DNA from 3 places in the Nostoc piscinale CENA21 genome. Region 2 is predicted to be linked to each of the others. Evidence: predicted binding sites of a transcription regulator. Region 2 holds the regulator's gene; each other region holds the start of a gene.
The links. The regulator NtcA, encoded in region 2, controls nitrogen genes in cyanobacteria. The targets are predictions, from matches to a motif close to TNTGTANNNNNNNNTACANA.
Positions count from the first base shown of each region.

Region 1: glnA (type I glutamate--ammonia ligase) is a predicted target of NtcA. The motif match lies at 1,877-1,896, and genes of this name have one in related genera.
Region 3: rpe (ribulose-phosphate 3-epimerase) is a predicted target of NtcA. The motif match lies at 1,404-1,423, and genes of this name have one in related genera.

Region 1 is NZ_CP012036.1:6,636,794-6,640,077, reverse strand. It holds gene gifA (glutamine synthetase inactivation factor IF7A) at 3-203, shown strand; gene glnA (type I glutamate--ammonia ligase) at 338-1,753, opposite strand; gene apcB (allophycocyanin subunit beta) at 2,110-2,619, shown strand; gene ACX27_RS34535 (element excision factor XisI family protein) at 2,753-2,992, shown strand; partial or broken gene ACX27_RS28605 (LL-diaminopimelate aminotransferase) at 3,117-3,284, shown strand, end outside.
Region 2 is NZ_CP012036.1:233,043-236,326, reverse strand. It holds partial or broken gene ACX27_RS01055 (DUF3084 domain-containing protein) at 1-1,361, opposite strand, end outside; gene ntcA (global nitrogen regulator NtcA) at 1,612-2,283, opposite strand; gene fabI (enoyl-ACP reductase FabI) at 3,026-3,284, shown strand, end outside.
Region 3 is NZ_CP012036.1:857,415-860,698, forward strand. It holds gene hpsJ-A (HpsJ-like protein, cyanoexosortase A-associated) at 1-553, shown strand, start outside; gene rpe (ribulose-phosphate 3-epimerase) at 670-1,377, opposite strand; gene ACX27_RS03790 (S8 family serine peptidase) at 1,572-3,161, shown strand; gene ACX27_RS03795 (AraC family transcriptional regulator) at 3,200-3,284, opposite strand, start outside.

The DNA.
Region 1 (3,284 bases), 690 kb from region 2:
GTATGTCTATTCAAGAAAAATCTCGTGCATTGATGGCGCGTCAATATCAGCAAGTTAAAAACCGTCAACAATCAATGCTGATGCGTTCTGCACAAGAGCTTGGTCTTCCTGAAGAAGTGTCCCATTATTGGAATCCCATTCAAGGCAAGATCGACCAAACTACACGCACCATTTATGGCAGTAGTCATGCTGCAATGAGCTAAAGTTAGTCGGTGACAAGTAATAGGATAAAAGTTTTATCCCATTACTACTGTTGCTTTCTAGGAGTTGTCAAAAGTGTTAATTCATAAAAAAAGCCACCCCTAAAGGGTGGCTAATAAATCACTACAGGTTGCAATTAGCAGTCATAGTAGAGATAAAACTCATAAGGATGAGGACGCAACTGCAACTGCTCAACTTCATTAGCTAGTTTGTAGTCAATCCAGTTTTGGATAAAGTCTTCTGTGAACACGCCGGTTTCAGTCAAGAAAGCGTGGTCATTCTCTAGGGCTGCTAATGCTTTATCTAGAGAACCTGGGGTAGAAGGAACTTTTGCCAACTCTTCTGGAGACAGTTCATAGATATTTTTATCTAGAGGCTCGCCTGGGTCAATTTTGTTCTTGATACCATCCAAGCCAGCACAAAGCATAGCTGCAAATGCCAAGTAAGGGTTAGAAGTAGCGTCTGGACAACGGAACTCTAAGCGTTTAGCTTTGGGGTTAGTGCCAGAGAGAGGAATACGCACAGAAGCAGAACGGTTTCCTTGGGAGTAAGCCAAGTTAACAGGTGCTTCGTAACCTGGTACTAGACGTTTGTAGGAATTTGTGGTGGGGTTGGTGATAGCTAATAGTGCTGGTGCGTGTTTGAGAATGCCACCAATGTAATGCAATGCCATTTCACTCAAACCAGCATACTTATCGCCAGCAAATAGAGGCTTGCCATCTTTCCAAATTGACTGGTGACAGTGCATACCGGAACCGTTATCGCCAAAAATTGGTTTTGGCATGAAGGTAACGGTTTTGCCGTATTTCTTAGCTACGTTTTTGATGACATATTTGTAAGTCATCAACCAGTCAGCCGCTTCAATTAACTTACCGAAGCGGAAGCCGAGTTCGCACTGACCACCAGTTGCTACTTCGTGGTGTTGCTTTTCAATGGGGACACCACATTTTGCCATTGTCAGCAACATTTCTGTCCGAATGTCTTGGAAACTGTCGGTAGGCGACACTGGGAAATAACCTTCTTTGAAGCGTGGTTTGTAACCCAAGTTGGGGCCTTCTTGTCTACCAGAGTTCCAACGACCTTCTACAGAGTCTACGTAGTAGTAACCGGAGTTGGCGGTTTGGTCGAAGCGGACATCATCAAAAATGAAGAATTCAGCTTCAGGCCCAAAGAAAGTGGTATCACCAATACCAGTAGAAACTAGATAATCAACAGCTTTTTGAGCAATCACGCGCGGGCAACGGCTGTACCATTCTCCTGTGCGGGGTTCCTTAATGCTACAGATTATGCTTAAGGTTGGCTCTGCCATGAATGGGTCGATCCAAGCTGTGTTGGGATCTAACACCATTGTCATGTCTGATTCTTCAATACCTTTCCAACCCCGAATACTGGAACCGTCGAAAGGTACGCCATCAGAGAATGAACTTTCATCGATTTGGTTATGGTACACGGTCAAGTGCTGCCATGTTCCTGGTGTATCGATGAATTTCAGATCAATCATCTGAATGTTTTGGTCTTGGATCAATTTCAAGACTTCTTGTGGGGTTGTCATTGTTACTCCTTCTCTGCCAATTTCTTATTGTAAAACCAGAATCTGCCAAAGCATTCTAACCCTACTGATCCGAACCAAGTTGTGACACACCTGGATTATCGTAAAGATTTGAGATTACATAATAATGTAGTCTTTGTTACAGATTCCCTGGATTACAGGTTATATTAACCTTTCGCACGTCATCTGTAAAAACAAGAAAGTTCATTTCATCGGGGGCAACTTTGGCATAGAATCCTTAAGTAGCGGATAGATTGTTTTTGTGCCGAACTTATTTTAAATAGCACAAAAATTTACTGGTGCGTAAGTGCAGCCAAATAAATATCAAACCATAGATAGTAACGATTGGGAGAAAAGGAATGCGCGATGCAGTTACAACTTTAATTAAGAATTATGACGTAGCTGGACGTTATTTTGACCGGAATGCGATTGACAGTCTGAAATCTTATTTTGAAAGTGGTACAGCACGGGTACAAGCTGCGGCTGCTATCAATTCAAATGCGGCTGCAATTGTCAAGCAAGCTGGTGCTAAGTTATTTGAAGAACTACCAGAATTGATTCGTCCCGGTGGCAATGCCTATACAACTCGTCGTTATGCGGCTTGTTTGCGCGATATGGACTATTACCTCCGCTACGCTACTTATGCGTTAGTTGCAGGTAACACCAATGTATTGGATGAGCGTGTATTACAAGGCTTGAGAGAAACTTACAATTCTTTAGGTGTACCTATTGGGCCGACAGTTCGCGGTGTGCAAATCATGAAGGATATTGTCAAGGAACAAGTAGCAGCAGCAGGCGTAGCTAATGCTGCTTTTGTTGATGAGCCTTTTGACCATATCACCCGCGAGTTAAGTGAACAGGATGTTTAGTAATTTAAAGATAGGCTAAATATCTGTTATTGAATTTAACAAAGCGATCGCCTCTTAGTTTACGTTGAGAAGCGATCGCTTTTTGTTGAGCAACTGTTCGGTCTACACCTACCAAGCTACTCAACTAAATTTTATGTTCGGATATCGTCACCAACATCACAGGAACAGGTCTGGACTGCCTTTAAAACGCTCGACGCATTTCCATACGCCAACTCTGGCACAAAGCAGCTCTCACGGCAGAAAGATTCAATATGATGGCACGTCTGAGCCAGTGGTAGAAGCATTGTTAGCAGCAGGTATCCTACATAAAGATATTGTTTTGGGTTTCCATCCCGCAGAATTGCGCCAATACACAGATTTTGCTATATATTGATTGATGTATTAAACATTACCTAAATGTCAATTATCAAAGATAAAGAGACTTCGGCATAAGCAACTGTGCTATCGTCAAGAGCAATTAGCTGTAAGCTGTTGTAGTGCGTATTTCACTATCTAATATGGCGACGATTAACGACAACTACCTGAAGCTGAAGGCTGGTTATCTGTTCCCGGAAATTGCGCGGCGGGTAAATGCTTTTGTGGAAGCTAACCCTGATGCTAAAGTTATTCGTTTGGGAATTGGCGATGTGACCGAACCTTTACCAGAAGCGTGCCGCACAGCGATG
Region 2 (3,284 bases):
TAAAGCGCAAAAATGTGCCATCTACTTGCACACCTTCTACAATGCCGGCATTTCTGGCGCGAAATTGGGAAGCAGAAATCAGCAAATCTAATCTTTGGCGTAACTGATAAGATGTCATGGTTTTGGGATCAGCACTGGTGCTTGCCAAAACCTCTCCTCCCGTAAAGACTAAGATATTGCGTGCAGCATCTGCAAAAAATTCTATCTGTTTTTCGCCCCGGACGTAATTACCTGCGGAGAAAATTCGCACGACATATTCCCTACCATCGCTGATTTGTCTAATCAACTGCTCAATTCGTTCGGGAGTGACGCGCAATATTTGGGTATTTTCTGGTGTTGCACTCGGTTCAGTTAATTGAAAGATGGCATTTTGGTTAGCATCGCCTAACAGTTGCAACACCGCCTGACGCGCCGCCGAGGCTTGACTCACTTGAATTACCGCACCAGCCAAAATTTGACCACGCACTAACGCCAACTTGCCTAAACGCAAGTCTTGATAAGACTGATAGTATTTTTCGAGTCTGGCTACTTCCTGTTCTAAATAATCCTGTTGTCTTTCTAATTCTTTGAGGCGAGATTCTCTGGTGGCAATTACCTGTTCTCTGGCGGTAATTTCTAAATTGCGATTTTGAATGAGTTTATCTAATTGAGCGATTTTGCGATCGCGCTGTTCAATAATTTCTTGACGATTGGCGAGTTCGCGATCACGTTTGGAAATGGCTGTTTTCGCTTCATCAATCGCCTTTTTTTGCCTCTGCGTACAATCTTTGTTGTTCTGCCTTTAATTGTCCTACAGCTACTTGTAAGGCTTTTCTTTGGTTATAAACGTTTTCTAATTCTGACCGCGCTTGCTGATATTGAGTTGCAACTTGATTTAAGCGCCCTTGAGTGCTTTGTAACTGCCCTTGGATTTTTGCTTGGCGGCTCAAAGTTTGATTGAGTTTTGCTTGTGTTTCCCGTTGTTTAGCGTTGGCCGCTTGCAAAGATTTATTAATTCTTTGTAAGTCTTGTTGCGCTTGGGTTTGTTCTTTTCTGGCTTGGCTTAATTCTGTTTCGACTTGGCTTTTTTGGGCTTCGGCGGTTTTGAGTTGTTCTCGTTTGTTTCTCAGGTCTTTTTGAATATCTTCTAATTCAAAGACTCCCTTACGCAAGCCCTCATCCGCAGCAAACAAAATTCCCAAGGTTGATGCTGAAATCAAGCCCCCAGTAAAAATTGTCACCACCACCGCCGTATTTTTGGGACGAAGCTTAAAGAGTGAGAGGCGAGCTTTGCCAACCCGTGTGCCAATGCGATCGCCCACAGTGGCTATTACGCCTCCCAAAATTAAAATTGCTGCAATGAGGATGTACCCGGTGGTCATCTTCAGCTACCGAAATGGTTCCAGATACAGCCTACTACTTTCGACCATTGTCTGTGGAGGGTAGGAAATTGGCAATAGCGAAGATTTATCAATTTATGATTTGCCTCCTGCTATGGGTATTATCTGCAAAAACACCACCATATTTGCCAACTCCATTACCTCCAATTACTTTCAACCAAAAACAATGCCAGAGTCAGAAAGCCCAAATTCAGAGTAAATCACGTTTTGATTCTGACTTCTGACTTCTGCTTTAAGTGAACTGTCTACTTAAGCTAACAGGTTTATGCACAGTAATCTTCTTTTTATGAATAGAAATCATTTTCTTTTCGCGTAAATCACCAAGTAACCTAGTGACTGTGACACGAGTCGAACCAATTGCCTCTGCGATCGCTTGATGAGATAGCTTCAGATCAATTGTGATTCCATCTGCACAAGGAACACCAAAATCACGACAAAGAATTAATAAAAAACTCACCAATCTAGAACCCATATCTCGGTGAGCGAGGGTTTCAATCATCATCTCTGTCTGTAAAATCCGCGAAGATAGACCCCGCAGCATTAACATAGACAATTCTGGATTTTCCTTAAGTGCTTGCTCTACTTGCTCGATTGGTGCTGATAGCAATTCTACAGGTGTAAATGCAACAGCATGGTAAAACCGATCTGACTTATTTCCAGTCAGCAAAGACAAAACACCAAAAACACTATTTTCCCGTAACAGTGCTACCGTTATTTCTTCTCCTGCTTCGTATACCCTGGAAAGTTTTACAGCACCCTTAAGAAGAAAATAAACTCGTTCAGCAGGATCGCCCGGAAAAAAGATCGTTTTGTTGCGTTCAAACGTTTCCACAACAGGTGGAAACGCCCCAGTTGCCATCTGACGAAAAACATTTGCTAGGGCTTTATCTTGTGTCACGATCATCTCCCTTCCCCTACCCAATGCCGGAAAAACAAATAAACTGATTACCTAAGAATACACCTGAAAAATCAATAAATCACCGTCAACCTTTCTGTACTTTCCTATACTCAAAAGCCAAACTTCAGACTTATTTGTTCATAATGATACATAATTTTTCACCTTTTTAGCTAGTAGTTGTTATAAGTACTTACAAACTCCTATTCATCAGGTTTTTTGCGAAAAAATTCATTGTATCTTGAGAATATCTTCAGGAAGAGCAGACAATTTTTATGCAGCAAACACACCAATTGAATTAAAGAAAAATTCAGACAGCAGAATTGAAGACGCAAAATTAGTCAATGGAGAAAAACACTCACCACTTAATTTGCTGTGTTGCTTGTTTATTCATCTACTAGCCTCACAGAATTTAAGGCTCAATTCGGGCTTCTGGTTTCTTGATTCTGGCCTGTGAAACATGATTTTGATAAATCAAGAAAAACAGGCCTCAGTTTCTAGTATCCTCCTAAGAGGATGTCTGAAAAAGTCCCAGGTGATACACTCAGCAGTTGAAGTATCCTCAATTCCCCTAAAAAATTTAGACTTCTGGCTGTAATTGCCTCTGAAAAAGAAAAGTGAACACAGCTACACAGCAGTCAAAAATAGCCATTGTGTTGCCAGACGGAATGCTGCACCTGCTTAGGGGAATCAAAAATAGTTGATACTGCTCAGACATCTTTTATCATGATTGATCCTGTTAATAATTTCTATGCTGAATCTGACTGGAAAAAACGCCCTCGTTACAGGTATTGCCAATAATCGCTCCATCGCTTGGGGTATCGCCCAACAACTGCACGCCGCCGGAGCTAATTTAGGTATTACTTACCTCCCTGATGAACGTGGCAAGATGGAGAAAAAAGTTGCGGAATTGGTAGAACCTCTTAATCCCAGCTTATTTGTTCCCTGTAATGTTCAAAACGACGAACAGATTCACTCTACCTTTGAAACGGTGCAAGAAAAGTGGGGTA
Region 3 (3,284 bases), 620 kb from region 2:
TCCTGTTTGGGAATTTCAGACTTTTGGTGCATTAGTTGAAAGAATACCTGTAGCTTTAATTGGTTTAGCATTAGTATTTTTTGGTGAATTAAATGCTAGAGCTAAATGGGAATTTTTGGCTGTCAAATTGCTATCTTGGTTAAGTTTGTTATTGGCAATAATATTTATATTACTCATACCACTTGGTGTGAGTAATACTGTTAGACTTAGTAAACAAAGTTATAATCAAATTAACAACTTATCTCAGCAGCAAATAACTCAAGCTGAACAAGTTGAACAGCGATTGAGCCAAGCTAAACCAGAGCAAATCGAAAGTTTTCTGAAAAGTCAAGGTCGTTCAGTAGATGCAAGTAATCCACAAGAATTAAAAACAAAAGTTTTGTCTGAAGTTTCTCAAGCTAAAGAGAGAATCAAATTGCAAGCGCAAGCTAATCAATCGACTCAGCGATTAAACTTACTCAAAAATTCTGTGAAATGGAATCTTGGGGCTTTAGTTTCAGCTACTTTATTTTTTATCTTTTGGAAAAATAGCAGTTGGGCGAGAAGCAGGTGATAAGTGATAGGTGACAGTTAAGAATCGGTGTGAGGGTTTTGAATGTAAAGCAAAAAAATAGGGTAGACAATATTAAATTGTCCACCCTGTTTTAATTAATGCAAAACTTTATGTGATTAAACTTTTGCTAATTCTGGTGTAGGGCGTTTGCTGTTGCGGATATTGGTAATTGCTTCCGCATAATCTTTGGCGTTGAATACAGCAGAACCAGCAACAATTGCATTAGCGCCTGCTTCTAAAACTTGCCAGGTGTTGTTGGCTTTTAATCCACCATCAACTTCAATCCAGGGGTTGAGTCCGCGTTCGTCGCACATCTGGCGCAGTTTTCTAATTTTTGGTAATACGCCAGGAATGAAGCTTTGACCACCGAAACCGGGGTTAACGCTCATGATGAGTACTAAGTCACAAAGTTCTAGCACGTACTCAATAAATTCTAAGGGTGTGGAAGGATTAAGTACTACCCCTGCTTGTTTACCAAGTTCTTTAATTTGACCGAGTGTGCGGTGTAAGTGTGGGGAAGCATTATGTTCAGCGTGTACAGAGATAATATCTGCACCTGCTTTAGCAAAACCTTCGACATATTTTTCTGGTTCCACAATCATCAAGTGGACATCCAGAGGCTTTGTAGTAACCGGACGAATCGCCTCCACAACCAGAGGGCCTATCGTAATATTAGGTACAAAACGACCGTCCATTACATCAACATGAATCCAATCTGCTCCAGCTGCGTCTACTGCGCGAATTTCGTCACCCAGACGACTAAAATCGGCTGATAGGATAGATGGAGCAATCACAATGGGCTTTTCAGATCGGTTTTGGGTCATGGCTAGTGGGTTTTTAAGCGTCCTCGTCTGTAGGCATTGTAACAAAATGCTGTAACAAAATATTGAGTAATTCTCGTTAATTTAATTTTGCTTTGTCAGGAAATGGTAAGGGAGGAGATAAAGGAAGGGGGAAAAAAGAAGAACTATTGACCATTGACAAATGACTATTGACTATTGACCATTGCCTAATAACTATGAACAAAAAACTAAACTGGCTAATTTGGGGTTTGAGTGCTTCTTGTTTGAGTGTGCCTGTAATGGCTTCAGGTTTACAAACCTCTTTAGGAACAAATGGTATTGATGCTTTAAAACTACATCAGCCTCCTTACAATTTAATCGGTCGTAAGATAGCCATTGGTCAAGTAGAAATCGGTCGTCCGGGAATGTTTGGGTGGGATAAAGCGGTCTCAAAAAATCGCACGATATCTTTGGCGGCGGTTTTTTTACGCAATGGCCCGGCGAAATCAAACACGGGTGTTGACCCCCACGCTTATAATGTGGCTGGGGTGATGGTGAGTACAGATAAGGCTTTACCAGGGGTAGCACCAGGAGCGAGGCTGTATTCTTCGGCTGTAGGATCTACGAAAAATATGGGTCAGCCAGAAGAGTGTATATCAGCACAGCACATAGCACTACAAAACGGTGGCGATATCCGCGCGATTAACTTTAGCTTTGGCGAACCCCTCAACCGTGATCCACGACCGGATGCTGTTCTAGATGGGAATGCTTTGTTAACGATGTGTGTTGATTGGTCGAGCCGGGTTCACGATGTTTTGTATGCGATCGCCGGCAATCAAGGTAAAGGGGGTATTCCGATTCCTACAGATAATTTTAATGGAGTTAACGTGGCTTTTTCATCCCGACGGGGTGGAATTTTTAATAAAGTAGATGTTTCTAACCTGGCGGGGTTGAATCAGGGAGTGAGTGGTAGGTTAGCCGGAAGAGAGTTTAATGCTGATGGTCGTCGTGCTGTTAGTATAGTTGCGCCTGGGAGTAATATCCCTTTGCTGAATCCTGACGGCAAAATTAATAAAGCTACTGGTACAAGTTTTGCAGCACCGCATGTTACCGCAACTGTAGCGTTGTTACAAGAATTTGGCGATCGCCAACTCCGAACCAAAAAGTCTAACTGGAGTGTTGACAGTCGTCGTCATCAAGTGATGAAAGCAGTTTTACTCAACTCAGCCGATAAAGTCCAAGACAGTGGGAACGGCTTACGCTTAGGGATGACGCGGACACTCATCGATAAACAAAATCTCAATTGGTTAGAGTCTGATGCTTACAAAGACCCAAAAATTCCTTTAGATGCTCAAATGGGAACGGGTCATTTAAATGCTTTTCGGGCTTATCAACAGTTTAGTGCGGGTCAGTGGGAACCGACAAAAGCTGTTTCCGCAGTTGGTTGGGATTATCGCCAAGTCACGGCGGGAAATGTAGTTGATTATCAGTTAAGCAAATCTTTGAAGCAAGGAAGTTTTGTTTCTATTACACTGGCTTGGGATAGATTGGTTGAGTTGAGCGATCGCAATCAAAACCAGATGTTTGATATTGGCGAAAGCTTTAGCGATAAGGGGTTGAATAATCTTGACCTCTACTTAGTCAAAGCTGATGCGAAAAACTCTGAAACTGCTGCTGTTTGTTCTTCCATTAGCCCAATTGATAGTGTAGAACATATTTTCTGTCCCGTTCCGGCAAATGGTAATTACAAAATCCGTGTGCAGTTTCGCCAACAAGTCAACCTTCCCACTCAACCTTATGCTTTGGCTTGGTGGACGGCGAATTGAAAATAATAGGTTGTGTAGGGACGTTGTATGCAACGTCTCTACTTTTTATCACCTGCTATCAATAGACGTAAACGTTCGACATCTTTAACTGGTGGCGCACCAAACATCCGGGAATATTCACGG